Regions from separate parts of the Paraburkholderia sp. GAS206C genome, predicted to be linked through region 2. Evidence: predicted binding sites of a transcription regulator. Region 2 holds the regulator's gene; the other holds the start of a gene.

Region 1 (15,300 bases), on a different contig from region 2:
GCCTATATGGTCGCCTTCGCGGCGTGCCTGCTTCCGGCGGGCGGCCTGGCCGACCGGTTCGGCCGCAAACGCATGCTGCTGCTTGGGCTCGCCGTGTTCTTTCTGGCGTCGCTGGGCTGCGGCCTCGCGCCGTCGGCATTGCTGCTGAATATTGCCCGCGCCGTGAAGGGCGTGGGCGCGGCGATGCTGGTGACTGCGGCGCTCGCCGTGATCGCCAATACGTTTCATGAGGGTCCCGAGCGCGTGCGTGCCTGGGCGGTGTGGGGCACCTGCATGGGATTGGCGACGACCGTGGCGCCGCTGGTGGGCGGCGTCATTACGCAATGGCTCGGCTGGCGCTGGATCTTTCTGCTGAATCTGCCGGTCTGCACGGTGCTGATTGTGTGTGCGTGGCGTGCGATCCAGGACTCGCGCAACCCCGAAGCCGGACCTATCGATGTAGCGGGCAGCCTGTTGTTTGGCGTCGGGTTGGCGGTGGCTATCTGGGCCCTGATCGCGGCACCGTCGGCGGGTTGGACGAGCGGCTCGACCGGCGTGAAACTATCGGCGGCGGCGCTGCTGTTTGTGGCCTTCGTTCAACTGCAGCGCGTGCGTCGACATGCGATGGTGGACCTTGCGCTGTTCCGTCAGTCGCGCTTCGTGGCCGCGGTTCTCGCCATGTTTGGCTATGCGGCGTGCGCGCAGGTCATGATGACCTTTCTGCCGCTTTATCTGCAGAACGCCTTTGGGCTACCGGCCATCGCGGCGGGCGTGGGCATGCTGCCGTTTGCGCTTGCCATGGTGGTGGGGCCGTATGTCGGCGCGGTGTTGTCCCGGCGTCTCTCGGCTATGGCGATGCTCAGCACGGGCTTGCTTTTGATCGGCGCGGGCAATCTTCTGACTGCTCTGGTTGCAGGCGAGGCGCGTTATGGCCTGGTGGCGATCGGCATGGTGGTGACGGGCCTCGGCGCGGGCGTTCTTAACGGCGACACGCAAAAGGCCATCATGGCGTGCGTTCCGCCGAACCGTACCGGCATGGCATCAGGTATCAGTACGACCACGCGCTTTACCGCTATCGTGACGTCGGTCGGCGTGCTCGGTGCAGTGCTGGCTGCGCGCACCCAGTCCGCGTTTTATGCGCGGCCTGAGTTGACTCCCGCGCTCCGAAGCGCACTCGACGCGGGCTTTCTGTCGCGTGTATTGGCCGGTGATGCGGCTGGGGCGAGCGCACACCTGCCGCCGGCGATGAGCGCGCCGCTCGCGGCTGCTGCTCATGCCAGCTTTGCCAGCGGTTTTGCATCATCGCTCTATCTTGCTGCTGCGGTTGCGGCGGGGATCTCGCTGGCGGTGTACTTGCTGGCGGGTCGAGCAAGCCGCGCGGCGGCGGGTCGGGTTCGAGGCCATAACGTCCAGGCTGGCAGCTAGCCGCTCGTCTCACCCAGGGCAATGACCCAGACCCGGAGCCGGAGACGGCGGCGGTTTGAATGGCACAATATGACACGAACGCAGCGGTTCGTTCGCGCGTGACATTGAGACAGGCCGGCCATAAGGAGAAGGTCGATGGCACCATCCGCTTTGCTACGGGAACAATACCAACGATGAGTCATCCCAATACCAACAGCGAGTTGATCGGGCGCTTCTATGAAGCTTTTCAGAAGCAAGATGCCGAAGCGATGGGCGCATGCTACGCCGATGACGTGGTCTTCAGCGACCCCGTGTTCGGCGAGTTGCGCGGCGAGCAGGCGCGCGATATGTGGCGCATGCTGGTCGCGCGGGCCCAGGATTTTTCCCTGACGTTCGACGCCGTCACCGCGGACGAGCGTACCGGTCGTGCGCACTGGGTGGCGCGTTATATTTTCAGTCAGACTGGCCGCAAGGTGGAGAACCGGATTCAGGCGCAATTCGTGTTTCGGGACGGGCGCATCGTCGAGCATCGCGACAGCTTCGACCTTTGGCGCTGGTCGCGGCAGGCATTGGGACTCAAGGGCGCCTTGCTCGGCTGGACGCCCTTCGTGCAAGGAGCAATACGGGCGCAGGCGAAGAAAGGCCTCGATGCTTATCGGAACAAGCGCGGCTGAGTCCGGGCACGACGTTGACCCTGATCCGAATGGCCTGTCCACCTGGCCTACTTGCGTGAGATTGGCGGGTTGATGCAGTATCTCGTTGAGAGCGAGCGTGCGTGTGAGCGGAAATTCGCCGCCCACCCGCGCGCCGAATAAACCCGAACAAACAATACCAAGGGACGAGTACTTATGCCTGTCGTGGATGCGGCCTGGGAAGATTGGCTGGCCACCAATGCGAAGCGTGGCTGTACCGTGGATTCCATGGTCGCAGCCATGATGGGGGCGGGTTTCGATCAGTTCTCCGCTAGCAGTGCGGTGCAGCGCGCGGTGAGCTCCGCAAATGTTGGCGGTGTGGTCACCGCAACGGCTAATGCCGCGGGCGCCGTGGGCGTGGCAAGCGGATCGGACGCAGCAAACGGCCCGAGTGGCTTCGGCTCCGCTGATCAGGCAAGAACGCCGGGCGGCATCGTGGCAACCGCAGGCACCGAAGCGAGCCTCGTCAAAGCGGTACAAGGCACGTACCAGTACGACGCATTACCCGTGGCAAGCGGCAATCTGATCCGCGCGTACGATCGCGATGTGAAAGTGGTGATGCGTTGCGAGCGGCCCCAAGTGGTCGTCTTTGCCGACGTGCTTTCGCCTGAAGAGTGCACCGAGATGATGGAGCGTTCGCGGCATCGTCTCAAACGCTCGACCACGGTCAATCCGGACACCGGGCAAGAAGACGTGATCCGCAATCGCACCAGCGAGGGTATCTGGTTTCAACGCGGCGAGGACGCGCTCATCGAGCGTCTCGACCAGCGGATTTCCAGCCTGATGAACTGGCCGGTGGAGAACGGCGAGGGACTGCAGATTCTGCATTACAACACCAGCGGCGAATACCGTCCGCATTTCGACTATTTTCCGCCCGATCAACCGGGCAGCGCGGTGCATACCGCACGCGGCGGCCAGCGTGTGGCGACGCTAATCGTTTATCTCAACGACGTGCCGGATGGTGGCGAGACCATTTTCCCTGAGGCAGGTTTATCGGTTACCGGCAGGCAGGGTGGGGCGGTGTACTTCCGTTATCTGAACGGCTTGCGGCAACTCGATCCGCTGACCTTGCATGGCGGCGCGCCCGTGTTGGGCGGCGACAAATGGATCATGACGAAGTGGATGCGGGAGCGCGAGTACGCTTAGGGGACTCGCTTTCCCGCTTTCCCGTCCCCCGTTGCTTTACCCCGCCTGCAGAGCCTTGCTGCGCTCGTCGTCCGCCACTTCGCGCAGCACTGCATCGAAGAAATGCGCTTGCGCATCAGCATCCGAACGGGCATACGCACGATTGATGCCGCTGATTACGGCGCGGATCGAAGCGGTAATCAGATTCGCATCGATGCCCACGCCGAACGCGCTGCCCACTACCTGCGCACCGGCCATTTCGGCAATCGCGATTGCCTTCGCGTCCGCGCCCTGAGTAAGCGCACGTTCTTCGTAGTGCTGGATCCGCACAGGGGTGCGCAGCGCATGCATCAACGCGTCGAGCGGGCCGTTGCCTTCGCCTGCCAGCACGGTGCGCTTACCGGCTATCTCCACCGTCAGCTTGATGCGCTCGCGCCCGCCTTCTTCTGACAGCGCATGGCCGATGTAACGCAGCGGCGTCTCACCGCGCACGTACTCATCCTGGAACACTTCCCAGATCTGCTGTGCGGTGACTTCCTGGCCGCTATCGTCGGTGAGTTGCTGGACGGCCGAGCTGAAGTCGACCTGCAGACGCCGCGGCAACACAACGCCATGTGTCTGTTCGAGCAGATAAGCAATGCCGCCTTTACCGGACTGGCTGTTGACCCGAATGATCGAATCGTAAGTGCGGCCCAGATCGCGCGGGTCGATCGGCAGATAAGGCATTTCCCACAGCGCGTCATCCTTCTGCACGGCGAAGCCTTTCTTGATCGCATCCTGGTGCGATCCCGAGAAGGCGGTGAACACCAGATCGCCGACATACGGGTGACGCGGATGCACCGGCAATTGCGTGCATTCCTCGGCGGTGCGCGCGACTTCGTTGATGTGCGAGAAATCGAGTCCCGGGTCGACGCCCTGGGTGTAAAGATTGATCGCCAGCGTCACGAGGTCGACGTTGCCGGTGCGTTCACCATTACCGAAGAGACAACCTTCGACGCGGTCGGCGCCGGCCATGACGGCCAGTTCAGCCGCGGCGACTGCGGTGCCGCGATCGTTGTGCGGGTGAACCGAAAGCAGCAGCGAGTCACGCCGCGCCAGATTGCGGTGCATCCACTCGATCTGGTCCGCGTAGAAATTCGGCGTGCCGACTTCCACCGTGGCCGGCAGGTTGACGATGGCTTTGCGCTCGGGCGTCGGCTGCCAGACATCGAACACGGCATCGCACACTTCCTTGGCGAAATCGAGTTCGGTGGCGGTGAAGGTTTCCGGGCTGTACTGCAGCGTGAAAGCCGTCTCCGGGGTGGCATCCACGAGACGCTTCATGGTGCGCGCCGCGTTCACGGCCAGTTGCTTGACACCGTTACGGTCGAGCCCGAACACGATCTTGCGGAATTCCGGCGCGGTGGCGTTATACAGATGCACGATCGCACGCGGCACGCCGCGCAGCGATTCGAAGGTGCGCTCGATCAGGTCGTCGCGCGCCTGGGTCAACACTTCGATCGTGACGTCATCCGGAATGTGGCCGCCCTCGATCAGTTCGCGTACGAAATTGAAGTCGGTTTCGGACGCCGACGGAAACGCCACTTCGATTTCCTTGAAGCCAATCTGCACCAGCGTCTTGAACATGCGCATCTTGCGTTGCGCGTTCATCGGCTCGAACAGTGCCTGATTGCCGTCGCGCAGGTCGGTGCTCATCCAGATCGGCGGGTGCGTGATGGTGCGCGACGGCCAGGTGCGATCCGGCAAGTTGACGGGGGTGAACGGGCGGTACTTGGTAGCAGGATTTTTCAGCATGATGGGCTCGTGGGTTCGAAAAACGGGAGACGCAAAGGAACGGAACGAAGCACGGCCGCCGGTTGGGCAACCGGGGCAAGGTCAGCAAAACTTGGGAATTAACTGCGCTTCAGATGCGTTAGATGCGGGAAGCGCGTAGCAGCAGACCTAGCCCGGTAGAGCGGGCTAGTAGTAGGAGGGATAGCAGGGTCTGTGCGGCGAACATGGGCGTAATAGGATCACAAACGGCAGGGCCAGTCAAGCGGCGTTTGCTCGTGTGCCTGCTTGCGAGGCATCGGCGCTTGCCTCTGTCGCTGTCATTGGCCGGCAGTGTTGCCGAGTGGCCGGGCGGCCAGGTCCTTCAGCGCCGACCAGCAGTTGTTGTAACCCATGCGCAGGATCATCAGGCCGATCACACCGGCCGCGACGTGATCGAGCATCGGCAGGCCGGCCATGCTGCCGAGAATGCCCATCACGGCAACCAGCGCCGATACCGCGTCGAGTCTGGCGTGCCAGGCACTGGCAAGCAGAACGCCAGAATGTGTTCGTTGAGCTACTGACCGCATATAGCGGAACAGCGTTTCCTTGGCGAACATGACGAAGACCGCGACCACCAGCGCGCTCGCACGCACGCTGGTGCTGACAGTGAGAATCGTGGCGGGTCCGATGCTATGCCATAGCATCTCGCCGGCGGTGCCGATCAGCAGCACGCCGATGACAAGCGTCGCAAGCGACGCATGGAAGCCGCCGTCGCTGCTCGAAGCGCGTTGGCCGGAGGCCGCAGCCGCGCCGAGAAACAGCACGGCGATGACGACGCCGTCGGCGGCGAGATCGCTGAGCGTATGGATACCGTCAGCCACCAGGCCGTCGGAATGCGCGAACAGGCCAATGACAATCTGCATGGCCATCAGCACGGCATTCAACACCGCACTCATGTAAGCGGCCTTGAAGGAACTGCCGCGCGACTGTCGGGGACGCTCTGACGGCGATGTCATTGGGAGGACGGTTTCGAGTGATTTCGAGTAGTGCAAGCAAACTAACCGTCCAACGTTGCGGGGATGTGACAGGTCGGGCGCGGTGACAGGCTTCTGCCTGGCTCCCGTCCACGCTATTGATCGCGCTCAGGAAGCGTCCTGGCGCCGCGAGCCTCCGCCGACGCTCTGCCCCGCGTTGTGTTCCAGCTGCCAGTAACCCCACACCGACGCGAGCGTCACCAATCCGGCGCAGAGAAAGGCGATGCGGAAGTCATCGAGCGTAAAGACATGCCCTGAGGTCTCGCCGTTGAACACGGCGGCACCGCGCAACGCCACCGCGCCGAAGGCAATGCCCAGCCCGATGGTCATTTGCGCCGCCGCGCTCCACAGCGTGCTCGCCGCGCTCATCTGCGGCTGGGCGACGTCTGCGTAGGCGAGGGTGGCGAGCGTCGTGAACTGCATCGAGCGCGCCACGCCATATCCGAATATCACGATCAGTACCCAGGCGAGCGGTGCCTGTGGCGTCAGCAGGCCGCAGGCGATAATGAAGACGCCTGCTGCGGCGACGTCGACGATCGACACCATCCGGAAGCCATAGCGCTGCAGGATGCGCGTGGTCAACGCCTTCATACCCAGGTTGCCGAGCGCGCTCGCCAGCAGCAATAGCCCCGACTTGAACGCGGACAGACCGAAGCCGATCTGGAACAGCAGCGGCATCAGATACGGCACCGCGCCGATGCCGATACGTGTGAACGAACCGGTTATCACCGTCACCGAGAAAGTGGGAATCCTGAGCGTCGAGACGTCGATCAGCGGATGCGGATGGCGCTGTGCATGCCGGAATGCCACGAACCCGATCACCAGACCCGCTGCCACGAGGGCGCCTGCTATCCACGGATTTTCGCCGGGCTGGCTGGCGAGTTCGGCGCCGTACAGGATCGAAGTAAGGGTGGCGCCGCTCAGCAGCAGGCCGACGACATCGAGCGGGCGGCGCTCGCTGCCTTTCAGGTTGGGCACCAGTGCGACCACTGCCGCCATCACCGCGATGCCGAACGGCACGTTCAGCAGAAAGATCCAGCGCCAGTTCGCATAGGTGGTGATGAAGCCGCCGATCGGCGGCCCGACCACCGGCGCGACGATCGCCGGCCACGTAATGGTCGAGATGGCCTGCATCAGGCGGCTTTTCTCGGTGCTGCGCACCACGATCAGCCGGCCGACCGGGACCATCATCGCGCCGCCCATCCCTTGCAACAGACGCGCGGCGGTGAATTCCGTCACGTTTTGCGACATCCCGCACAACACCGACGCGACCGTAAACACGCCGATCGCGCTAAAGAAGACCGTGCGCGACCCGCACCGATCGGCAACCCAGCCGCTTACCGGGATGAAAATCGCCAGCGCCAGCATGTAGGCCGTCATGCCGAGGCTGAGGCTGTTCGGACCCACGCCGAACGAACGCGCCATCTGCGGCAGGGCGGTGGCGATCACCGTGGTGTCCAGATACTCCATGAAGAAGGTCGCCGCGACGATATAGGGCAACCAGCCGATGAAGCCGGGGCGTTTCTGGGTGTCGGTCATCGCGGTCCGTTTGCGAGGAAAAAGTAGAAAAGTAGAAGTATTGCCGAAGACGGCCAAAGCCGGCATCCGGAGTCGGGATTTCTCCCAGAAGGAGAAATAGTCAAATCCAATGATGACGATTTAAACAATCAACTTTTTCTATTAAGTGGATCCAGACATACTGTCATCACTTTCTCAACCACGTACCAAAAGAGGACGCATCAGATGCCGATCATCAACAGCCAGATCAAACCTTTCAAGGCAACCGCTTACCACAATGGCGACTTCCAGACCGTTACCGACGAAACCCTGAAGGGCAAGTGGTCGGTCGTCGTGTTCTACCCGGCTGACTTCACGTTTGTTTGCCCGACCGAACTGGGCGACCTGGCCGATCGTTATGCCGAATTCCAGAAGCTCGGCGTCGAGATCTACAGCGTGTCGACCGATACGCACTTCACCCACAAGGCATGGCACGACACGTCGGACACGATCCAGAAGATCAAGTATCCGATGATCGCCGATCCGACACTGGCCATCTCGCGCAACTTCGACGTGCTGATCGAAGAAGAAGGCCTGGCGCTGCGCGGCACCTTCGTGATCAACCCGGAAGGCGAGATCAAGCTGTGCGAAATCCACGACAACGGCATTGGCCGTGATGCCGGCGAACTGCTACGCAAGGTGCAGGCTGCGCAATACATCGCAGCGCATCCGGGTGAAGTGTGCCCCGCCAAGTGGACGCCGGGCGCTGAAACGCTGACCCCGTCGCTCGACCTGGTCGGCAAGATCTAAGCGCTCCCGCTTAGCTCGGCTTCATCGCAGTACACGCCACTCGCTGGCGTTTCTCCGTGCGGACGGTATCACGCGCAATGCAGCTTCATGTGCATACGGCCCGCACGGCTCCTCGCCACGCAATGTGGGTGGCGCCCGGAGCCCAACCCTCGTCACGGAATTCGAATAGCCATGCTGGATGCCAATCTCAAGACTCAGTTGAAATCGTACCTGGAAAAGGTCAGCCGGCCGATCGAGATCGTGGCCTCGCTCGACGACAGCGCCAAATCGCAGGAACTGCTCGCACTGCTGAACGACATCGCGACGCTGTCGGCGCGCGTCAGCGTGATCGAGCGGCGCGGCGACGCGGAGCGCAAGCCTTCGTTCTCGATCGGCGAGCCGGGCAAGGACACGGGCATCCGCTTTGCCGGCATCCCGATGGGACATGAATTTACGTCGCTGGTGCTGGCGCTGCTGCAGGTGGGCGGCCACCCGGTCAAGCTCGACGACGCGGTGATCGAACAGATCCGCGAGCTCGACGGCGACTATCAGTTTGAAACGTATTTCTCGCTGACCTGCCAGAACTGCCCGGAAGTCGTGCAGGCGCTGAACGTGATGGCGCTGATCAACCCGCGCATCCGCCACGTGGCGATTGACGGCGGGGTATTCCCGAACGAAGTGGAAGCGCGCCAGATCATGGCCGTGCCGACGATGTTCCTGAACGGCGAAGTGTTCGGCCAGGGCCGTAGCGGCGTAAAGGAAATTCTCGCCAAACTCGATACCGGCGCAGGTGCGCGTGCGGCCAAGGAACTGGCGAAGAAGCCGGTGTTCGATGTACTGATCGTCGGTGGCGGCCCCGCGGGCGCTGCGGCAGCGATTTACTCGGCACGCAAGGGCATCAAGACGGGCGTGGTTGCGGAACGCTTCGGCGGCCAGGTGCTCGACACGCTCGCGATCGAAAATTTCGTCTCCGTTCAGGAGACCGAAGGACCGAAGTTTGCCACGGCGCTCGAACAGCACGTGAAGAGCTATGAAGTGGACATCATGGACGTGCAGCGTGCTGAAGCACTGGTTCCGGGCCGCATCAATGAGGTACGTCTGGCGAGCGGCGCGGTGCTGAAGGCGAAGACGATCGTGCTCGCCACCGGTGCGCGCTGGCGCGAAATCAACGTGCCGGGCGAGCGCGAATATCGCAATCATGGCGTGGCTTACTGCCCGCACTGCGATGGCCCGCTGTTCAAAGGCAAGCGCGTCGCGGTGATCGGTGGCGGCAACTCGGGCGTGGAAGCGGCAATCGATCTGGCCGGCCTCGTGCGCGAAGTCACGCTGATCGAATTCGGCGCGCAACTGCGGGCTGATGAAGTGCTGCAACGCAAGCTGCGCAGCCTCGCTAACGTGACGATCGTGACGCAGGCGCAGACCACCGAGATCACCGGCGACGGCAAGAAGGTCAACGGGCTCGTCTACAAGGATTTGCGCTCGGGTGAAACGAAGCAGGTCGAACTGGAAGGCGTGTTCGTGCAGATCGGTCTCGTGCCGAATACCGAATGGTTGAAGGGCACGGTCGAACTGTCGAAGCACGGCGAGATCGTCGTCGATGCGCGCGGCGCGACATCGGTGCCGGGCGTGTTCGCGGCCGGCGATGTGACGACGGTGCCGTTCAAGCAGATCGTCATCGCCGTGGGCGAGGGCGCGAAAGCATCGCTCTCCGCCTTCGATCACCTGATTCGCAATAGCGCGGATGACGAAGTGGAAGTCGAGGAAGCTGCGGCGCTTGCGGAGGCCTAAGTTTTCCTCGTGAGCGGCAGGCGGTCCTGATTGGACTGACGAAAGCCTGCTGCCAGTTGTTGCCTTGCAATGAAGCCCGCCTTTGTGCGGGCTTCATTGTTTTCGGTTCCCGCATCGAAGCCGGTGGCGCTTGAACTCCATCGGCGCATCTATACACCCGTTTCATTCACACGCTTGACGCAGGCCCTCACGGGCGCGGCCCGCGCTGCTTTGTTTGGAGCTCGCCGCCTGGATTCAATTCTTGGCGAAGTGGCTCGTCTCACCATATAAATCTGTGAATCGGAGCAGACCTTTCGCGGCAGCCAACCGTGCGCATTTCAACGCGTGCGAGTGGTCTTAAGGACGAAGGGCAACATAAAAGGAGACAGAGATGGCCTCTTCGCAAACGGCGCCCGCGCGTTGGGTCGACGGCAAGCGCTACCTTTGGCTGCTCGGTGCGCTGACCATCACGTTGCCGCTGCACGCGGCCACTCTTGCGCTGCTCACGGGCTGGCATATCTTCTGGTGGTTTGGTCCGATCTTTGTGTTCGGCATTATCCCGGTGCTCGACTACGCGATCGGCGACGACCCCAGCAATCCGCCTGAGGAAGTGGCGCCCGTGCTCGAGCGCGAGCGCTATTACCGGCGCATCGTTTACCTCGCGACCTTCATCGAATACGTCTCGTTCTTCGGCGCAGTGTGGATCGTCGGAACCCATGCGCTCGCCTGGTACGACTACCTGGGGTTTGCGCTCTCGCTCGGTTCGGCGACCGGCGCATCGATCAATACTGCTCACGAACTCGGTCACAAGACCGACCACTTCGAGCGCTGGCTGGCGAAGGTCACGCTGGCGCCGGTCGCCTATGGACACTTCTTCGTCGAACACAACCGCGGCCATCACGTGCGGGTGGCGACGCCGCCCGATCCCGCCAGCGCACGCTATGGCGAGTCCTTCTGGGCGTTCCTGCCGCGCACGGTGTTCGGCAGCATCGCATCGGCGTGGCGGCTCGAAAAAGAGCGGCTCACGCGCAGCGATCATTCGTCGTGGAGCTGGCGCAACGAGGTATTGCATGCATGGGCGATGACCGCAGTGCTATGGGGCGCGATGATTGTTCTATTCGGCAAGGTCGTGATTCCGTTCCTGCTGATCCAGGCGATATACGGCGCCTCGCTGCTCGAAGTGGTCAATTATCTCGAGCACTACGGATTAGGCCGCAAGCAGTTGCCGAACGGCAAATACGAACGCTGCCGCCCTGAGCATTCATGGAACAGCAATCGCGTCGTCACCAACCTGTTTCTTTACCAATTGCAACGCCATGCGGATCATCATGCCAATCCGACGCGCTCGTTTCAGGCACTGCGTCACTTCGAAGGCGCACCGCAATTACCGTCCGGTTACGCAACGATGATCATGGTGGCTTATGTGCCGCCGCTGTGGTTCCGCGTGATGAATCCGCGTGTGGTCGCGCATTATCGCGGCAATATGGAGCACTCCAATATCAAGCCCGCAATACGCGAACGCGTGCTGGCAGAATTTTCCGGAGCGGTTACGAGTTGATGTTTGATTCGCCATTCGCGAACACCAAACGTTTGCGCCATAAAGGCCATATTTACCGATTAAAAAAAGAAACCAAAGCCGCACAAGGCCTGGGCGCGATCGATAAATTTATCGCTTAAGAAATTCGCTGCGCTGCCGAAAACAGAGCTATTAACCGGGTGGAACATTTCTCCTGCGCGGGGAAAGCCTGGGTTCAAGCAAACCGGAAATGCGCCGTTACATGCACTCGGCGCAGGTCAATCAGGTTTGCACCAATCAAGAACATAGAATCTCTCCGGAGAGGCGCAGCCACGCGCGCCTGCTCCGGTGCGGATTATCGAGAGGGGCACCGCTACGCTGAACGAACTGGTCCGGCGTGGAAGTGCAGCAGTTTAAATCCGCGTTTGAAACGGAGAGGCCATGTTTGTTGCGATCGGATGGGTATTGGTGTTGGGGTCGGTGATCGGTAGTTTTATCGGCGTAGGAGGACATCTTCCTGCCCTGGTTCAACCATTCGAACTCCTGTGTATTTTCGGTGCGGCGATAGGGGCGTTTGTCGTCAGCAATCCGGTCACGACGCTGAGAAAGACGCTCAAGAGTTTGCCTACCTGCTTCAAGGGCGGCGGTTATACGAAAGAGAAATATCTCGAACTGATCGCGCTGCTGTTTGAACTGCTCCAGAAGGCACGCAAGGAAGGCATGATGTCCCTCGAGGCGGATGTCGAGGCGCCCGAACAAAGTGCGCTGTTCCAGAAGTATTCGCATGTTCTGCAGGACCATCATCTGCTCGACTTTATCGTCGACTATCTGCGCATGATGTCGAGCGGTAACGTGAACGCGCTCGAAATGCAGGACCTGATGGACGAGGAACTGGAGACGCATCACGCGGAGGCCTCCGTCGCGGCCAATGCGATCCAGAAGATGGCCGACGGCTTGCCGGCGTTCGGCATTGTCGCCGCGGTGATGGGCGTGGTGCATACGATGGGCTCGGTGGGAGCCGCACCCGCGGTGCTTGGGGAGATGATCGCCGGTGCGCTGGTGGGCACTTTCCTTGGCATTCTGCTCGCGTACGGATTCATCGGGCCGCTCGCCGACCTGCTCAATGCCAAGGGTCGCGCCGCCGCCAAACCGTTTCAGTGTGTCAAGGCTGTGTTGCTCGCCTCGATGAGCGGCTACGCGCCGCCCGTTGCGGTGGAGTTCGGCCGCAAGGTGCTGTTTACCGCGGACCGGCCGAGCTTCAAGGAGCTCGAAGACGCGGTGCGCGCCACCAAAATGCCCAAGGCGGCCTGACCAGGATGAGGGAGACGAGTCATGGCTGAGAACCGGTCGGGCGGTAGCGCGGGGGAAGCGTCGGCGCCCATCGTGGTGCGGCGTCTGCGCAAGGGTGCGGCACACGAGGCCCATCACGGCGGTGCTTGGAAGATCGCCTATGCCGACTTCGTGACGGCCATGATGGCGTTTTTTCTGCTGATGTGGCTGCTGGGCTCGACCTCGCAGTACGACAAAGAGGGCATCGAGGATTACTTCAACACGCCGCTTTCCACCTTGCTGGGCGGCAAGGAAGGCACCGGTGCGGCGCGGCCGAGCGTGGTGCAAGGCGGCGGACGCGACGCCTCGGACAGCCGGCCAGGCGTGGCGCACAAGAGTCAGGTCCAGCCCGCCCCGCCTACGGTCAGCCCGCCCGCCATGCAGATGGATGCGCAGCGGCTCGCGCAGCTCAAGGCGAAAATCGGTGCGTTGATCGAACAGACGCCATCGTTGCGCGCCTACAAGGAGCAGATTCGTCTGTCGATCACCGACGAAGGTTTGCGCATCGAGATCGTCGATTCGCTGAAGCGGCCGATGTTCGCCTCGGGTAGTTCGAAACTGGAGGACTACGCGCTGACGATTCTGCAGCAGATCGGCGCGTCGCTCAACGACGTGGACAATCGCGTGTCGATTGCCGGCCATACAGATGCCGTGCCTTACTCGGGCGGCACCGCCGGCTATTCGAACTGGGAGCTTTCCAGCGACCGCGCCAACGCCGCAAGGCGCGCGCTGGTAGCAGGGGGCTTAAGGGAGGACAAACTGTTGCAGGTGCGCGGACTGGCTGACGTGTTGCCGTTGGACAGAAACGTCGCCGACGAACCGACCAACCGCCGCATCAGCATTCTCGTGTTGAACAACGCTGCGGTGCAGGCGTTTTTCCGCGACGGTGGCCGTACCACGGTCGACGAAGCAGCGGCCGCGAGCGGGGTGTTGCCCGCAGCGCTGACGAAGGAGCAAACCGGCAAGGTCAGCGCCCCGTAAATGCGTCTAAAACCCAGGGCGGCGATGCGAGATCGCCACCCTGGCTGTTTATGCTTCGTGTGCTGCCGACGCTTCCTGCTGCTGCGCAAACTCATCCGCCTGAGCGGCGCAAACCGCCTCTGCGAAGCGCTGCAACGAAAGCAGCGATCCACTCACGCTGTGATAGGTTTCACGGCCAATCCGAGCATCTAGCAGAATCTGCAAACCCGCTGCTCTGGCAATTTTCATGATATCCACGGCCGATCCTTTATCAAGCGGCGTGCAGACTGCATCCCCGTATCGATCAACTCTTCCCGTCAGGCGGCGGCATATTGACACGATCAGGCCCACGTACTGGACGTAGCTTCATGGAAGCCACAGAACCATCGTAGTTCAGTCAAATATGCCGCCATGACGGGAACAGCAGGTAATAACGGATGCAATTCGTGCGTTCGCCGCGCAGCGCTCAGGACCAGAGTTCCGACATCTCGATGTTACGCAGATCGAACACCAGTACTTCGGCGTCGTGACCCTGTGAGAACGTCAGAACCTGTTCATTGCGGACCCGCGCACCGTCGCCTTCACCGAGCGTCTGACCGTTCACGTCGACGCTGCCGCGCGCCACGTGGACATACGCATACCGGTCAGCCGCCAGTTCCAGCCGGGCGCTCTCGTCGCCGTCGAACAGTCCGGCATAAACGCGCGTGTCCTGCTGCACCACCAGCGACTCGTTCGCACCATCGGGCGAGATCACGAGGCGCAGCGCACCGCGCTTTTCCGCGTCGCCGAAACGGCTCTGCTGATAACGCGGCGGCGTGCCCTTGAGCGCCGGTGCAATCCAGATCTGCAGGAAGTGCACAGAGTCGCTCCGCGAGTGGTTGTACTCGCTATGGGCGACGCCCGTGCCCGCGCTCATCAACTGGATGTCGCCGGGAACGATCACCGAGCCGGTGCCCATCGTGTCCTTATGTTCCAGCGCACCTTCCAGCACGTACGAGAAGATTTCCATGTCGCGGTGCGGATGCGTGCCGAAGCCTTTCGACGGCGCGACGCGGTCGTCGTTGATCACCAGCAGATCCGAAAAGCCGTTCTGCTTCGGGTCGTGATAGTTGGCAAAGGAAAACGTATGACGCGAACTAAGCCAGCCGTGCTCCGCGCGGCCGCGTTGATTGGCGTGTCTAATGTCGAGCATGTTCTTTCTCCTTGATGTGCGATCCGGAGAGGGGTGTCGTCCGTGATCCATGCAGAGCAGTTTACGTCAATCAATGTGCTTATAATCGTGACGTAATCAGAAACACTGTCTCGCAATGGTTGACAATGAGGCGGCGGGCGACACCACGGACGGGCGACCATGATCAACACCCAGGAGCGAGCCAATGCAACTCGATGACATGCGGATTTTCGTCGCCACGGTTGACGCGCACAACTTCACTACCGCAGCCAACCGGCTGTCGCT
Region 2 (15,300 bases):
CGAGCCGCTCAGCTCATCCGGCTCATGATCGACATCAGTTTCTTCGCGTAATGCGGATCGGTCGCGTACCCCGCGCGCTGCATGCCGACGGCAAAACCCGCTGCGTCATGCGAGCCGTTCAGCACCTGCGCATAGCGCGGATTGCCCTTGAGCATTTGCGCATAGTCGGCCATCGCTTCGTCATACGAGTCGTAAGAGCGGAATTTTTCGACGACGCGCTCCGGCCGGCCGTTGCGGTATTCGGTCGTGACGGTGGACACGGTCTTGCCGGTCCAGTCCTTGGTCGCCTTGATGCCGAATACGTTGTGGCTGGTCTCGCCGTTCGCCTTCAGGATCTCGCGCTTGCCCCAGCCCGATTCGAGCGCCGCCTGGCCGATGATGAAACGTGCCGGCACGCCCGTGGTTTCGCTCGCGGCCTGCGCGGAGGCAGCGAGCTTGTCGACAAACGCGTCGACATTGGTCGTGCCGTCACCACGCAGCGGCGGCGTCAACGCGCTGTTGCGCGAATAACCGACGCCGCTCGCCAGCGACCCGTTTGCCTGCGCATTGCCGTACGCCTTGGCGAGCGCGTTCAGCGCGGCGCTATTGCCTTCGCCGGCTTCGCCCGTCTGCATGCCCGAGTTGTTCATCAACTGCTTGAGCATCGCGTCGGCCACGCCGATGCCCTTGTTCGACATCTGTTGCGCCATCTGCTCGTCCATCATCGAGGTGAACTGGGCGCCGTCGCGCGAGTCGAGCGGACCGTCCTGCGGCGTCGCATCGCGCATGCTTTTGAGCATCATCGTGATGAAGGTCGCGTCGAACTGCTTGGCGGCCATCTGGACACCCTGCTGCGGCGATGCGGCGGCCTTGGCGCGCAGGCCGTCGAACCCCTGGACGTCGAGCGCAAAGCGCTGCGTCAGATCGGGCGTTCCTGAGGTGGAATCCATCGTCATGGCGGCTCCTTAGATGATTTCAAGTTCGGCGCGCAAGGCCCCTGCTGCCTTCATCGCCTGCAGGATCGACATCAAATCGGCGGGCGTCGCACCCAGCGCGTTGAGCGCCTTTACGACATCGGCCAGATTGGCGCCGGCTTTGACGTATTTCAGCGCGCCGTCGTCCTGCTTCAACTGGATCTGGGACTGCTGGGCAACCACCGTGCGGCCATTCGAGAACGCGCCGGGCTGGCTGACCACGGGTTGTGTGTTGACCACCACCGAGAGATTGCCGTGTGCGACGGCGCAATTCTCGAGCGTCACCATCTGGTTCATCACGATCGAGCCAGTGCGCGCATTCAGCACGACCTTTGCAGCGCCCGCCGCCGGCTTCACATCGAGGTCTTCGAGTTGCGCCATGAACGAGACCTGCTGGGCCGGATCGGCCGGAGCGCGCAACTGGATCGTGCGGCCATCGAGCGGTGTGGCGGTGCCCTGGCCGAAGGCATTGTTGACCGCCGACACGATGCGCTGGTTGGTGTCGTAATCCATGTCGTTCAGCTCGAGCTGCATGGTGCCGTCCTGCGTGATGCTGGTCTGCACCGCGCGCTCGACGATCCCGCCGGCGGCGATGCGTCCCGCTGCGAGCTGGTTCACCTGCACGCGGCTGCCGTTCGCGCTGGCGCCCGCGCCGCCCACCGCCAGGTTGCCCTGGGCAAGCGCATAGACGGAGCCGTCAGCGCCCTTCATCGGCGTGAGCAGCAGCGTGCCGCCGCGCAGGCTCTTGGCGTTACCGAGCGACGATACCGTCACGTCGATCGCCTCGCCCGGCCGGGCGAACGGCGGCAGCACCGCCGTCACCATCACCGCGGCGACGTTCTTCAACTGGATGCTGGTCAGTGCCGAGGTGCTGCTGTTCGACGAACCGGCCGACTGGTTGTTGATCGAGATGCCGAGGTTCGCGAGCATGTTCGCGAGCGTTTGCGTCGTGAACGGAGTCTGGGTGGTCTGATCGCCCGTGCCGTCGAGACCGACGACAAGGCCGTAGCCGATCAGCGGGTTGTCGCGCACGCCCTGGATCGCGACCAGATCCTTCAGCCGTTCGGCGTGGGCCGCGGGTGTAACAGGCGGCAGTGCCCCGCACGCGAGCGCGAACACCAGACAGGCATGGCCAAAACGGTGGAGAGGTCCGAGTTTCATGATCACCACGGCGCCACGTTAAGGAAGAAGCGTTGTAGCCAACCCATGGTTTCTGCCTCGTCGATATAGCCCTTCGCCGAGTATTCGATCTTGGCGTCAGCCACCTGGGTCGAGTACACGGCATTCAGGCCGGAAATCGTATTCGGGTTGACTACGCCTGAGAAACGCACGAACTCGTTACCCTGGTTGATGAGCATCTGCTTTTCGCCGCTCACCTGGAGGTTGCCGTTGGGCAGCACATTGGTCACCGTGACGGTGATCACGCCGCTAAAAGTGTTCGAGGCGTTCGCGCCGCCGGTCCCCGAGAACGTATTGCCGCCCTGGGCACTGAGATTGGCCTTGCCGAACAGACCGGCGAGAAAACTGGCGCTCGTGGTCGAGAACTGGGTGGTCGAACTGCGGTTGGTGTTCGCACCCGAGGACTTCGTTGCGTTGATGTTTTCCTGAATGACGATGGTCAGGATGTCGCCAATATTGCGCGGCCGCTGGTCTTCGAAAAGCGGCCGTCCGGCGTAGCCCGGATTGAAAATCGAACCCGGCGACTGCGTGTGCGGCGGCACCGGCGGCACCGCGGTCATCGGCTGCTGCACGATGGGCTGCTTCGGTATCTGCGCGCAGCCGGCCAGCGCCAGTGCAAGCACGCTGGCAGTAGCGACGAACGCGCTGCGCGCGTCGCTCTTGACCGGTTTGAGATTGGATTGCGACATCGTATTTGCCTACCGCCTCTGGTTCCGAACCCTTAAATCGACATCTGCGACAGGGTCTGCAACATCTGATCGGACGTGGTGACCGCCTTGCTGTTGATTTCGTACGCGCGCTGGGTCTGGATCATGTTGACCAGTTCCTGCACGACGTTCACGTTCGACGTTTCGACATAACCCTGTTCCAGCGAACCCGAACCGTTCGAACCCGGCGCGCTGATGTTCGGCGTACCCGAGGAACTGGTTTCCGAAAACAGGTTTTCGCCTTGCGCGTCGAGACCGGCCGGGTTGATGAAGGTGGCGAGCTGCATGGTGCCGATCTGCGTCGAGTTCGAGCTGTTGGGCTGCGTGATCGACACCGAACCGTCGCTGCCGATCGTGAGCGAAGTCGCGGTCACCGGTACCGTGATCGCCGGAATGACCGGATAGCCGCTCGAGGTCACCAGCTGGCCCTGCGCATTGGTCTGGAACGAGCCGTCGCGGGTATAGGCGGTCGTGCCGTCCGGCATCTGCACCTGGAAGAAACCGTTGCCGTTGATCGCCACGTCCTTCGAGTTGCCCGTTTGCTGCAGGTTGCCCTGCGTGTACAGACGTTCGGTCGCGACCTGCTGCACGCCGGTGCCGAGCTGGATGCCCGAGGGCACCTGGGTCTGCTGGGTCGAGTCGGCGCCCGGCTGACGCACGGTCTGATAAAGCAGATCTTCGAACACGGCGCGCGAGCCCTTGAAGCCATTGGTGCTGACGTTGGCGAGGTTGTTCGAGATCACGTCCATCTGGGACTGCTGCGCATTCATGCCGGTCGCAGCGATATAAAGTGAGCGGTTCACAGTGTTGGTTCTCCTGGGTGCACGTCTGGCGCGACGCCCGTTAGCTGAAGCTGAGCAACTGGTTGGCGGACTGATCGTTCTGATCGGCGTTTTGGATCATCTTGGTCTGCATGTCGAACTGCCGCGCATTGGTGATCATCGAAACCATTGCGTTGACCGGGCTCACGTTGCTGCCCTCGAGCGATTCGGGTGCCAGCGTGACAGTGGGATCGGCGTCGGCAGGGTTGCCGTCAGCAGTACGGAACATGCCGTCGTCGCCGCGCTTCAATGTGCCCGCTGCGGGCTTCACGAGCTTCAACTGGTCGATGACCGCGATCGCCGTGGCCGGGTCTCCCGGCGCAAGCGCCGAAACCGTGCCGTCCTTGCCGATCGTGATCTGCGAGCCAGGCGGCACCGAGATCGGACCGCCCGTGCCGACTACCGGCAGGTTGGTCGCATTCACCAGCTGGCCGTTCTGGTCGATATGCAGATTGCCGGCACGCGTATAGGCCTCGCCACCGTCGGCGGTCTGCACGCTCAACCAGCCGTCGCCCTGGATCGCGACGTCGAGCGGGTTGCCGGTCTGCTGGATCGGTCCGGGCGTTTCGTCCGCACCCGGTGTCGACGACAACACGAACGTGCGTGTCGTGCTGTCGTTGACTGAGCTGCCGTCGCCGAACGACATCGGTACCGCGCGAAACGTCTCGAGCTGGGCGCGAAACCCGGTGGTCGACGTGTTCGCGAGATTGTTCGCGACAATGGCCTGCTGCTCGAGCGCCTGGGTGGCGCCCGACATCGCGGTATAAATCAGACGGTCGGTCATTCGTTCGGCTCCTGTTGCCCTTACATGTTGATCAGGGTCTGGTCAACGGTCTGCTGCGTCTTGATCGTCTGCGCGTTCGCCTGATAGTCGCGTTGCGCCGTGATCAGGTTGACCAGTTCGTTGGTCAGGTCCACGTTCGAATCTTCCACCGCGCCGCCTTGCAGCGTGCCGTGGTTGGTGCTGCCCGGCGTCGAGATCTGCGCTGCGCCCGACGCGGCGGTCTGTGCGTACTCGTTGTTGCCGAGGTCGACAAGGCCGTTCGGATCGTTGAAGTTGGCGAGTACGACCTGACCGAGCGAAGCGGTCTGACCGTTCGAATAGTTGCCGGTGAGAATGCCGGTCGTGCCGACCGTGAAGCTCGTCAGCTGGCCGGCGGCAAAACCGTTCTGCTGCAGGTTGTTGACGCCGTCGGTGCTGCCGTACTGGGTCGTGCCGGCGAGATCCAGCGTCAGCGCCTGCGGCGTGCCGGAACCGTCGGTGTTCGGAATCGTGAAGGCGATTGAGTCCGACGCGGTCGTAGACGCGACACTCGTGATGCCGGTCAGCGCGCCGGAGGTGTTGAAACTTGCCGTGCCGACCAGACTTGCCGTGCCGCCTGCGACGCCTGCGTAGACGTCCCATGCGCCGGAGCCGGTCTTGGCGAAGTACATGTTGACCGTCTGCGAGCCGCCCAGCGAGTCGTACACCTGGGTCGAAGTCGAGTAGTTGTAGGTCGACGAGTTGCTTGCGTCGAAAGTGGTTGGGGTCGGCGTAACCGCTACCGTGTCGCCGGCTGCTGCCGTACCCGTCAGCGTGACCGTCTGGCCATTGCCCAGGGTAATGGCGGTGCCTGCCGTGTAGGTTCCGCTGCTGTCGTTAGCGGCGTTGTCGGCGTCGGTTACCGTGTACGCCGTCGGGCTCGTAAAGGTAATCGTGTAGTCGTCGTTATTCGATCCAGCCGAAGCGGTCGTAATCGTCGCACCGCTGCTCGCCAGCGTCCCGGTCGTGGTCACATTCACAGCCGGCGTGCCGAGCATCAGCGAATCCTGAGCGTCCAGGTTGAGCTGCGCCGTGATGGTGGTGGTCTGCGTCGGTGCGATGTTGGTAGTCGGCACGGTCAGCGGCACCGTTTGCGCGCTGTTGATGATGCCGCTGGAATTCGCGGCATAGCCCATCAGCTCGAGTCCTTGAGCGTTCACGATATTGCCCGTGTTGCTGAGCTGGAACACGCCGTTGCGCGAATACGTGAGCGAGCCGTTATTCGACATCTGGAAAAAGCCGTTGCCGTTGATGGCGACATCCAGTGCCTGGCCGGTCGTGTTGATCGTGCCTTGCGAGAACTGCTGCTGCACTTCGGCGAGCTGCGTGCCGATACCGATCTGGTTGTTCACGGCCGTGGCAACCGAGTTCGCATACATATCGGCGAACACTGCCGTACCGCTCTTGAAGCCGATCGTATCCGAGTTGGCAATGTTGTTGCCGATCACGTCGAGATCGCTCGATGCAGCCCCGAGGCCGCTCAAACCCTGCTGATAACCCATGACGTATTCTCCGTTCCGGGAAATGTCTAAATTTGGTTGAACTGATTGCTTAGAGGACTGCCGCGACCGAAGTCAGGGCGACCGTATTGCCATTCGACAGCACGAGACTCGGTGCGCCGCCGGTACCCTGTACGACGCTTTCCACGGTACCCGGGGTCAGGGTCGTGCCCACGCCTGCAGCACCGTTGATCGTGCCGGTGGCGGTGATCGTGTAGGTGCCCGTCGGCAGTGCGGCACCCGTCGAATCGACCGGGGTCCACGTCACCGGCACAGTACCGGCCGGTTGCGCGCCCAGATCGAGCGTGTTGACGATCTGGCCTGCCGAGTTCACGACGTTGACCTTCATGTCCGACGCCGCCGAGGCCAGCTGCACGCCGAATTCGGTCGCCTTGCCGGAGGTCACCGAAATGGAATTGCCTGGGGCCAGCACGCTGGAACCGATCAGCAGTGCAGCCTGCGAGGTCTGGCCTGCGTTGAGCTGCGTCGCCAGCGAGCTGAGCGACGTGTTCAACTGGCTGATGCCCGTCACGGTGTCGATCTGCGCGAGCTGCGAGGTCATCTGCGAGCTGTCCATCGGATTGGTCGGATCCTGGTTCTGCATCTGCGTAATCAGCAGCTGCAGGAAGGTGCTTTGCAGATTCGCACCCGAGGTCGCCGAGCTGCTCGAGCTGCTGCTCGACGCACTGCTCGCCGAGCCAGTGCCGTTCATGGTATCGAGCAGCGTCTGCGAGACCTGGGTCCCGCTGCCGCCGATGGTGGTTGAAGTAGTCAAGGAGGCGCTCCTCAGGTTCCGATCGTGAGTGTTTTCAGCATCAACTGCTTCGCTGTGTTCAAGGTTTCGACGTTCGCCTGGTAAGCGCGCGACGCCGAGATCATGTTGACCATTTCTTCCACCGGATCGACGTTCGGCATCGTGACGTAGCCGTTCGCGTCGGCCGCGGGGTTGCCCGGGTCGTAGGTCTGCTTCATCGGCGTCGGATCGTCGACCACCCCGGTCACCTGCACGCCGCCCACCTGCTGGCCGGATGCGGTGCGCGCGCCGCCGATCGGGTTGACCGCGAACACGACCTGCTTGGCCTTGTACGGCTGGCCGTCAGGACCCGTCGTGCTGTCGGCGTTCGCCAGGTTCGACGCCGTCACGTTGAGCCGCTGCGATTCGGCCGACATGGCCGAACCGGCGACATTGAAAATATTCATCAGGGATGGCATAGCTTCTCCGACCTCTCCTGCCGGCAGGTTCCGGCTTGATTGTTTCCCGTGGGCGTGGTTTTTAGCGGTTACATCCAGCATGTGCGCCGGTCGTCGCGTCTGGACTCCATCAGGAGCCCGACGTGATCACCGACAGCATCGATTTGATCTGATTCGAAACTTCCGTCATGGCCGACTCGAAGTGCAGCGAGTTATCGGCGAACTGCACGCGTTCCGCGTCGAGGTCCACCGTGTTGCCGTCGAGCGAGGGTTGCGTCGGAATGCGGTACTGCAATTGGCCGTAGTCGTCGCTCGGACCGCCGGTCGCAATCAGGCTTGCCTTGCCGGCCATATGGCCCGGTTCGGTCGAGGCCATCGTCATGCCGCTCGTCACGCCAGCAGGTTGCGCCATCGCCAGCGTCGAGTTGTTCGATGCGCCGGTGCCGGTGCTGCTGCCGTCCGTCTTTCTCAGAGCGCCCGCGAGCGTCGACGAGAAATCGACGTCACGCGCCTTGTAGTTCGGCGTGTCGGCGTTCGCAATGTTCGACGACAGCAGTTCCTGCCGGTAAGAGCGGACATCGAGCGCCTGACGGCCAAAGGCGAATTCGGCATCGAGTTTATCTAGCATGAAAAATCTCCGGATAACGTTCCCGCGTCTGGCGCTCGATCAGGGAGCACAACATCTGCGGCGACCCAAAAGGGCTTTTTGCATGAGATGCATCTTAGGCGGGGCAGGCAAGCGGCAATCTTCTGAATAACCGGGGAAGGTCGCCTCTATTCAACGTTTGCGCCAGGAGCCGCGTCACTAGAATGCAACTCGTACCCTTGCCTCACGCTGGAGATGCACGATGGCCCGATCCACTCTCGATGTGCTGCCGCCGCGGCGCCGCATCGTTGCACGACACACTGCCGCCTGGCTGGTGTGTGCCGTGGCGGGTGCGTGGTGTGCGTCTGCGGCATTGGCCCAGGAGGCCAGCGGCCCGATCGTGATTCCCGGTCCGGGCGAACAGAACCCCGCCGATCTCGCGCGCATGACCGCGATGGCGACTTCCAGCAATGCCAGCCCGCGGACGATCAACCCGCAGTTCGCGGCGACGCTCGCACCGCCTGCGCAGTCTTCGACGCCGCAAGCGACCGATCGCTTTACCAGGCTGTCGAACGCGAGCGGTGCCATTGTGATTCCGGGTACCGATGAGGCATCCGCGTCCGGCGCGCCAAATGTTCCGGCGAACACGACGGTCATCCAGCAAGCCAGCCCGGCGAATACGGCCAGCCTTACCCGCGTCAATATGAATCCCGCGCTCGCCGCGAGCCAGGTCGTGCCGGTGGTCGTCACGTCGATGCCGGCGCGTGCGACGTACGGCGCCGCACTGCGGCCCGTGAATGCCGCCCCGGCTGCCGCACCTGTCGGCGTACCGGCCGTGGCACCCGCCGTGACCGCTGCGAGCAGCGTCGAAATCGACAGCCTCGCTTCGCGCGGCGAGCCGCCCGAACTGGGCGCGAGCGCGGCAGGCCGCAATCCGGCGCCTCACGTTGCTGCCGCGCCGGCTCAAACGACACTCCCCGTAAAGAATCAGGCGCAGGCGCTGGCGGAAGCCGCGCAGCGCGCGCAGGCAATTCAGGCGCTGCAACAGGCTCAGGCGGCTCAGGCCGTTCAGGCGCTGCAGCGAGCGCAGACGCCGCAACCGGCGCCCAAGCCGGTGGTGGCCGCCTCCAGGGTTCAACCGGTCCAGACTGCTGCCGCAATTCAGGCATCGCAGCCGGCTCAGGCCAGCCAGCCCGTGCCCGAAGGTCAGGAAGACGGCCAGCTGATCCACACCGCCGCGCTGGACTTTCTCAAACAGCAGGCCAATGGCCTGCCGGGCCAGGTCGAACTGAGCGTTGCCCAGGCTTTCCCGCGCGGGCTTGCCGCCTGCGACACGCTGCAGGCGTTCATGCCGCCCGGCGCGCGCCTGTGGGGCCGCACGACGGTGGCGGTGCGCTGCACGAGTGGCCACCCATGGACGGTCTGGCTGCAGGCGAAAGTCTCGATCCATGCGACTTACTACGTCGCCGCGCGGGCAATGATGCCTGGCGAGGTGATTTCCGACGCCGATCTGGTTCCCCGCGACGGCGACCTGACCATGCTGCCGGCGTCGATCGTCACCGTGCCGTCACAGGCAGTCGGTTCGGTCACGTTGATGCGCGTGAGTATGGGCTTTCCGCTGCGTCAGGACATGCTGAAGAGCGCCGCCCAGGTGACGGCCGGACAGAGTGTGCGGGTGGTGGCGCAGGGCGAGGGCTTCTCGATTTCGTCGGAAGGCAGCGCGCTCAGCAATGCGACGCCAGGGCAACCAGTCAGGGTGAAAACCTCAACCGGGCAGATCCTGATGGGAATCGTGAAGGACAGTTCGACGGTCCAGATCCAGATGTAGATACCCGGGATCTGAACCTGAAAATGGCGCCCGTGACAGTGGCGTTCAAAGGGTTTTGGGGGAAGAAGGCGGCCGGTGGGGCCGTTACAAACGGATACATCGATTGAGCTAAAGTTTGGTTTCTTGAATGCCGTTAAAAGAATCAAATAGTTCAGGAAGCCAATCGTGAAAATCGATTCCACCACCAATAGCATGCCGGACAGTCTGACGGGCAGCGCGGCAACGCGTACCCAGCAGGACAGCTCGGCCCCGGCGGCTTCGACCGCCCAAAGCGCGGCAGCCGCCGCGCAAGCCGCCACCGGCTCGGGTGGCGACGCGAATGTGAGCCTGTCGGGCCTGTCGTCCAGCCTGCGCAGCCTGGCAGCATCGGGTTCGGCAGACATCGACACCGCTCACGTCGAATCGATCAAGCAGGCCATCAAGAACGGCACGCTGACGATCGATCCGGGCAAGATTGCTGACGGCGTGCTCGACACGACGCGCAGTTTGTTGCAAACGAGAGCCCCGGCGACCGGCAATTGAGGTTGGACGCCGCGAGGCGTCACCTTGAAACCCGGCCCGCACGCTTTGTGCGGGCGCCGTGAGAGCGACTTGTGATGAAAGACGCGCTGCTTGCCACTGTGATCGATGAGTACTCGACCATCGAAGAATTTGCTTCTGTTCTGGCTATCGAGCAGAAAGCGCTAACCCAGGTGGAACCGGCCGAGATGTTGCGGCCGGTTGTCGAAAAGAAAACCGAACTGGTCGGCAAGCTGGCCTCGCTCGAGAAGATCCGCGACGCGCAGCTCGCCGAAATGGGTCTGCCGGCCGGCTGGAACGGCATCGAGCTAGCCGCCGGGCGCGACCCGAAGCTCGCCGAGCAGTGGTCGTTGCTGCAGCAATCGGTAGAGCGCGCACGCCGCTCCAACAAGACCAACGGTGTGCTGATCCGCACCCGCATGGAATACAACCAGCGCGCCCTCGAGGTGCTGCAGGTGCGTCCGAAAAAGCCCTCGCTGTATGGGCCGGATGGACGAGTGCCAGGGTTCGGCGGCCTGTAATTCCGGACGCTCCCCCGCTCATCGAACTCCAATCCAGTCTGTCCTGAATGCTCGCTGAGTCGGTCTGACCGTTTTCAGACCAACTCGGCGCAGCCTGCCGTTTGGCGCCTGTCCGCCACCTGCGCTTGCCGCGCTTTTCCTGCTTTCCTCTCAGCAAAAAAAAGCGCCGTCCCTATACATCGGGACGGCGTTCATTGCGCTTGAATCATGAGCGGTGGGCAACGACGGTGAACCGCCGGCCGCCGTGGTGTTACTCCGCTTCAGCCTTGGCCCAGGCCATCTCGCGCAGGCGCGTGCGCAGCCGTGCAACCGCCTGGCTATGCAGCTGGCAAACCCGCGATTCGCTAACTTCCATCACCGCACCGATCTCGCGCAGATTCATGCCGCGTTCGTAGTAGAGCGACATCAACAGCTTTTCGCGTTCCGGCAGACGCTCGATCGCTTCGACCAGCGCCGAGCGCAGGCTTTCGTCGAGCAGTGCCGAGAGCGGGTCCGAATGATCGACGCAGTAGCGGTCGAGGAACGGCTCGTCGTCGGCGGAGCGATCGAAGTCTTCGTAGTAGATCAGCTGGCTGCCATGCAGGTCCTGCAGCATCGCCTGATACTCGTCGAGCGGCATCTTGAGGTGACCGGCAATCTCCGTCTCGCTCGCCGAACGGCCGAGTGTCTGTTCGACCTGATGCACGGCCGTCTCCACCTCACGCGAGGTGCGGCGCAGGCTGCGCGGCAGCCAGTCGTTGCTGCGCAACTCGTCGAGCATCGCGCCGCGGATCCGCTGGCTCGCATACGTTTCGAACTGCGCGCCCTGGTCTTCCTTGTAGCGACTCGCAGCATCGAGCAGGCCGATCATGCCGGCCTGAATCAGATCGTCGAGATCGACACTCGCCGGCATCTTCGCTACCAGCTGCAAGCCGAGCCGCCGCACCAGCGGTGCGTATTTGGTCAGAACCTCGGCTTGGGAAATCTTTCCCTGAGCGTTGTACATCGTGCTCCCCTTGTCCGCGCCCCGCCCTTCAGGCGTGCTGCACAGACGGTTGGTCGGCGTGTTGCGCCGCTGTTACTGCCGCCGGCGCCACCCATTGGTGACGTGACGACATCGCTGGCCGCATTGGCCAGTACTGCAATTCGGCGGCGAGGTGCCGATAATCCCGCGCAGCAGGGGTCGACGGAAACGCGTCGACCACGCAGCGCGACAGTTCGAGCGCCCGGGCCATGCGCGGGTCGGCGGCGATACAGCCCGCGCCTTCCAGCGACACAGTCAGATAACGCCCCGCCACCCCCGCGAGGTTTTCAAAAGCGGTGTGCGCGTCGGTGACGCTATGCACATGGTTCACCAGCACCCTGAACTGCCCGATGCCGTGCGCGTAATGCAGCCGCTTCATGCAGGCATACGCATCGGTAATCGCCTGCGCAGCGACGCGCGTGACGATCAACAGGTCGTGCGCCTGCATCGCCAGCGCAGAGAGCTGACCGAGCCGGTCGAGTTGCGCATCGATCAGCACGATGTCCGCGGGACCGTCCAGCACCACACTCAGTTGCGCCGCCGTGTAGCCTTCGCGATTGCTGCGCGAGGCGCTCAGCACTGAAAAGCCCAGTGCATGACGCGCTACGGCGGCGTCGAGCGATATCTCGCCGCGTACCACGGCGGCGAAGTTGGCCGCCCCCTGTACGCCGCCGAGCATGGCGCCCACCGAGTAATCGCCAAGGCACTCGTCGATCACGAGTACATCCTTGCCCTGCTCCACGAGTGCCGCCGCCAGATTGACGACGGTCGTGGTACATCCAACGCTGGTCGAACCGCCCGTTACCGCCAGCACTCTTGAACCGCTGCGGGCCAGCAGGCGCCGCAGTCCTTCTGCCTGATCCGAGACGACCTTATCCAAAGCGGACCTCGTGCAGTTCGGCCGTCGAGCGTGCTGAGAGCGCCGAAAGCAAGGCCGGAATATCGTCGTCCTGCGGCACGAACGGCGAACTGTCGCGCGGAATGCAGAAAGCGCTCTTGATCAGGAATTTCTTGGTTGCGACGTACAGGTTCTCGGGCACCTTCTGCCCGGTCGAGACGTAATGCACCGGCAACTTGTAGCGGATCACCGTGTCGAGTACGCCGCCCAGGTTGGTCGCTTCGTCGAGCTTGGTGAGGATGCAGCCGGCGAGCGGCTGTTGATCCGGCCCGCGCTGGTAGGCCTGCACGACTTCGTTGAGCGTGTCGCCATGGCACGTTGCGTTCAGCAGCAGCAGGCGCTGCACCGGTTGTCCGGCGCGGCACAGCATGGCGATCTGGTCGGAGACGAGGCGGTCGCGCTGGCTCATGCCGATCGTGTCGATCAGCACGATGTGCTTGTTGCGCAGCTCGGCGAGCGCCAGTTGCAGATCAGCGCCGTCCTTAACCGCGTGAACCGAAACGCCGAGGATCTTGCCGAAAATGCGCAGTTGTTCGTGACCGCCGATCCGGTAGCTGTCGGTCGTCAGGAGTGCCACCTTGCTGGCGCCGAAGCGCATCACGCAACGCGCGGCAAGCTTGGCCGTGGTCGTGGTCTTGCCGACACCCGTCGGGCCCATCAGGGCGAACACGCCGCCGCGCTCCATCAGCGCGTCTTCGTTTTCCATGATCGGCAGGTTCGACTCGAGCACGTTGCGCACCCAGTCCATCCCGCCTTCCATGTTGTCGATCTCGGGCGGCAGGTTGTCGACCATCATCTGCACCAGTTGCGCGGAGAAACCGGCGGCGAACAGGTGCTTGGTGAGCGAGGCGCGCGTCGGGCTGCGACGCTGGCGGTCGGCCCACAGGAGACCGGCGAAGTGTTCCTCCATCATGCCGCGCATCGAGGAGAGCTCGCTCATCACCGTTTCGTTGACGACCTGCTCCATGCGAGCCTTGATCGCTTCGGTGACGCTGGCGGTGGTGCTGGCTGCGGCACGTGCGTCGTCCGCTGGAGTGGCCGGGCTCGGCTTCCTGCTAGCGCGGCGCGCGGCGAGTTGTGCAGCTTCGCGGGCCCAGTCGGGCGTGTCGGCGAGGTTCGACGGCTGACGCGTGCCGACCTGGATGTCGACCGGTGCGCCGAGGCCCTTGGCCATCGCGGCGGCCGGTGTCATCGACGAAGGCCGTGCGCTGTAGGCGCCTTGTTGCTTGCCGGCGATATTGCGGGCGTGGTCGATCAGCCAGGGATTCGTTTCCGCCATCGTGCGCGGGGTGGCCGGCGTGAACGGCATAAACTGCGGCGCCGGGACGCCGGCGGCTTTCAGCACGTCGGCGCGGATGTCGTCGCCCGAGCGCGGCATCTGCGGCATCTGCGCCTGCGGTGCGGCTTGCATCGAAGGTGTGCTTTGCGGCGCGTGAGCGGCTTGAGCCTGCGGCGCGAGCGGTGCGGCCTGAGCCGACGAAGCGTACGGCGAGGCCGTGGCCGGCTCTTCCGTTACGGCTGCCTGTGCGGGTGCAGCGGCCTGTGCCGGCGCGTTGCTGACCGACATGCTCTCCGTGCCGGCTTCCGGGCTTGCGCCGAACACCGACGAAAACACGTCCGGCATGCCGCTCGCGTACGGATTGGACTGCATCATCGGCGTGCTGCGCGGTGCCGGTGCTGCCGGGCTCATCGCAGGGGCCGCGCTGTTTGCGCTGCTGCCGTTGTTCGCGCCGTTACGCGCCTTCGGAGCGATTGCCGCGAGCTCGCTATCGGCGAGCGCCACGATCTCGACGGTGCCGTCTTCGATCGTGCGGTTCGACAGCACGACCGCGTCTGGGCCCAACGCCTCACGAACGAGGCGTAGCGCGTCACGACTGGTAGCACCGACAAATTTACGAATGTTCAAGCTGGACCCCCGATGAGGTTGACGGACCGGCGACATACCGCTTTCCATTGAGATCGATTATTGCGAAAGATGTCGAGAGACCATCGCTTGATAAAGACAGGGAAAAGCAGGCAATTCGCGTGATGGGTAGTACGCCGGGGCCGCGCTGCAAGGGTCCCCAAATGAAAACCGGCGCCTGAGGCGCCGGTCTGAAGCGTGAGCGGGTTAGCCTTTCCCGCCTATCAGATTCACCACCTTGACGTTGCGGGTGTCGGGCACCTCCGCATACGACAGCACCTTCAGCTGCGGCAGGTTGCGGCGCAGGAAGCGCGCCAGCATCGGCCGCAACGCATGCTGCACCAGCAACACCGGCGCGAGCCCGAGGTTCTGCTGGCGCGTCATGGCCTGTTGCGTCTCGGTCATCAGGGTGTGTGCGAGACCCGGTTCGAGACCAGGGTTTGCCCCAGTCGAAAGCGCCTGCGAGAGCACCCGTTCGAGGTTTGAGTCGAGGCCCATGACCTGCATGTCGCCGGTGCCTGGGAACCACTGTTGCGTGATCGCGCGGCCCAGCGCCAGACGCACGGCTGCCGTCAGCTCGTGCGCGTCGGTAACCTTCGGCGTGTGCTCGGACAGCGCTTCGAGGATCGTGCGCAGGTCGCGGATCGGCACACCTTCTTCCAGCAGGTTCTGCAGCACCTTCTGCAGCGTGGTGAGCGAAAGCGCCTTCGGAATCAGATCGTCGACCAGCGACGGCGTGTCCTTCTGCATCCGCTCGATCAGCGCCTGGATTTCGCGGCGGCCGAGCAGCTCGGAGGCGTGCGTGACCACTAGGTGATTCAGGTGCGTCGCGACCACGGTGCTCGAATCCACCACGGTATAGCCGTACACCTGGGCCTGCTCGCGCAGAT

What was found. Region 2 encodes FliA, which starts transcription of late flagellar genes. Its sites were predicted from a motif close to CTAAAGTTTNNNNNNNNNNNGCCGNTA; they were not measured.
Region 1: the regulator FliA is predicted to act here: its motif matches at 11,790-11,816, upstream of motA (flagellar motor stator protein MotA).

Annotation. Positions count from the first base shown of each region.
Region 1 covers NZ_JBNDKR010000014.1:91,999-107,298, reverse strand. The annotation lists gene P3T20_RS32945 (MFS transporter) at 1-1,404, shown strand, start outside; gene P3T20_RS32940 (nuclear transport factor 2 family protein) at 1,578-2,057, shown strand; gene P3T20_RS32935 (2OG-Fe(II) oxygenase) at 2,232-3,221, shown strand; gene leuA (2-isopropylmalate synthase) at 3,258-4,994, opposite strand; gene P3T20_RS32925 (cation diffusion facilitator family transporter) at 5,291-5,908, opposite strand; gene P3T20_RS32920 (MFS transporter) at 6,095-7,525, opposite strand; gene ahpC (alkyl hydroperoxide reductase subunit C) at 7,730-8,293, shown strand; gene ahpF (alkyl hydroperoxide reductase subunit F) at 8,465-10,060, shown strand; gene P3T20_RS32905 (alkane 1-monooxygenase) at 10,431-11,597, shown strand; gene motA (flagellar motor stator protein MotA) at 11,997-12,866, shown strand; gene motB (flagellar motor protein MotB) at 12,888-13,865, shown strand; gene P3T20_RS32890 (hypothetical protein) at 13,914-14,093, opposite strand; gene P3T20_RS32885 (pirin family protein) at 14,311-15,036, opposite strand; gene P3T20_RS32880 (LysR family transcriptional regulator) at 15,221-15,300, shown strand, end outside.
Region 2 covers NZ_JBNDKR010000007.1:424,062-439,361, reverse strand. The annotation lists gene flgJ (flagellar assembly peptidoglycan hydrolase FlgJ) at 9-935, opposite strand; gene P3T20_RS21695 (flagellar basal body P-ring protein FlgI) at 945-2,114, opposite strand; gene flgH (flagellar basal body L-ring protein FlgH) at 2,117-2,821, opposite strand; gene flgG (flagellar basal-body rod protein FlgG) at 2,854-3,642, opposite strand; gene flgF (flagellar basal-body rod protein FlgF) at 3,683-4,444, opposite strand; gene P3T20_RS21675 (flagellar hook protein FlgE) at 4,465-5,964, opposite strand; gene P3T20_RS21670 (flagellar hook assembly protein FlgD) at 6,014-6,736, opposite strand; gene flgC (flagellar basal body rod protein FlgC) at 6,748-7,173, opposite strand; gene flgB (flagellar basal body rod protein FlgB) at 7,283-7,780, opposite strand; gene flgA (flagellar basal body P-ring formation chaperone FlgA) at 8,001-9,566, shown strand; gene flgM (flagellar biosynthesis anti-sigma factor FlgM) at 9,732-10,088, shown strand; gene P3T20_RS21645 (flagella synthesis protein FlgN) at 10,163-10,606, shown strand; gene P3T20_RS21640 (RNA polymerase sigma factor FliA) at 10,857-11,591, opposite strand; gene P3T20_RS21635 (MinD/ParA family ATP-binding protein) at 11,620-12,489, opposite strand; gene flhF (flagellar biosynthesis protein FlhF) at 12,482-14,413, opposite strand; gene flhA (flagellar biosynthesis protein FlhA) at 14,618-15,300, opposite strand, start outside.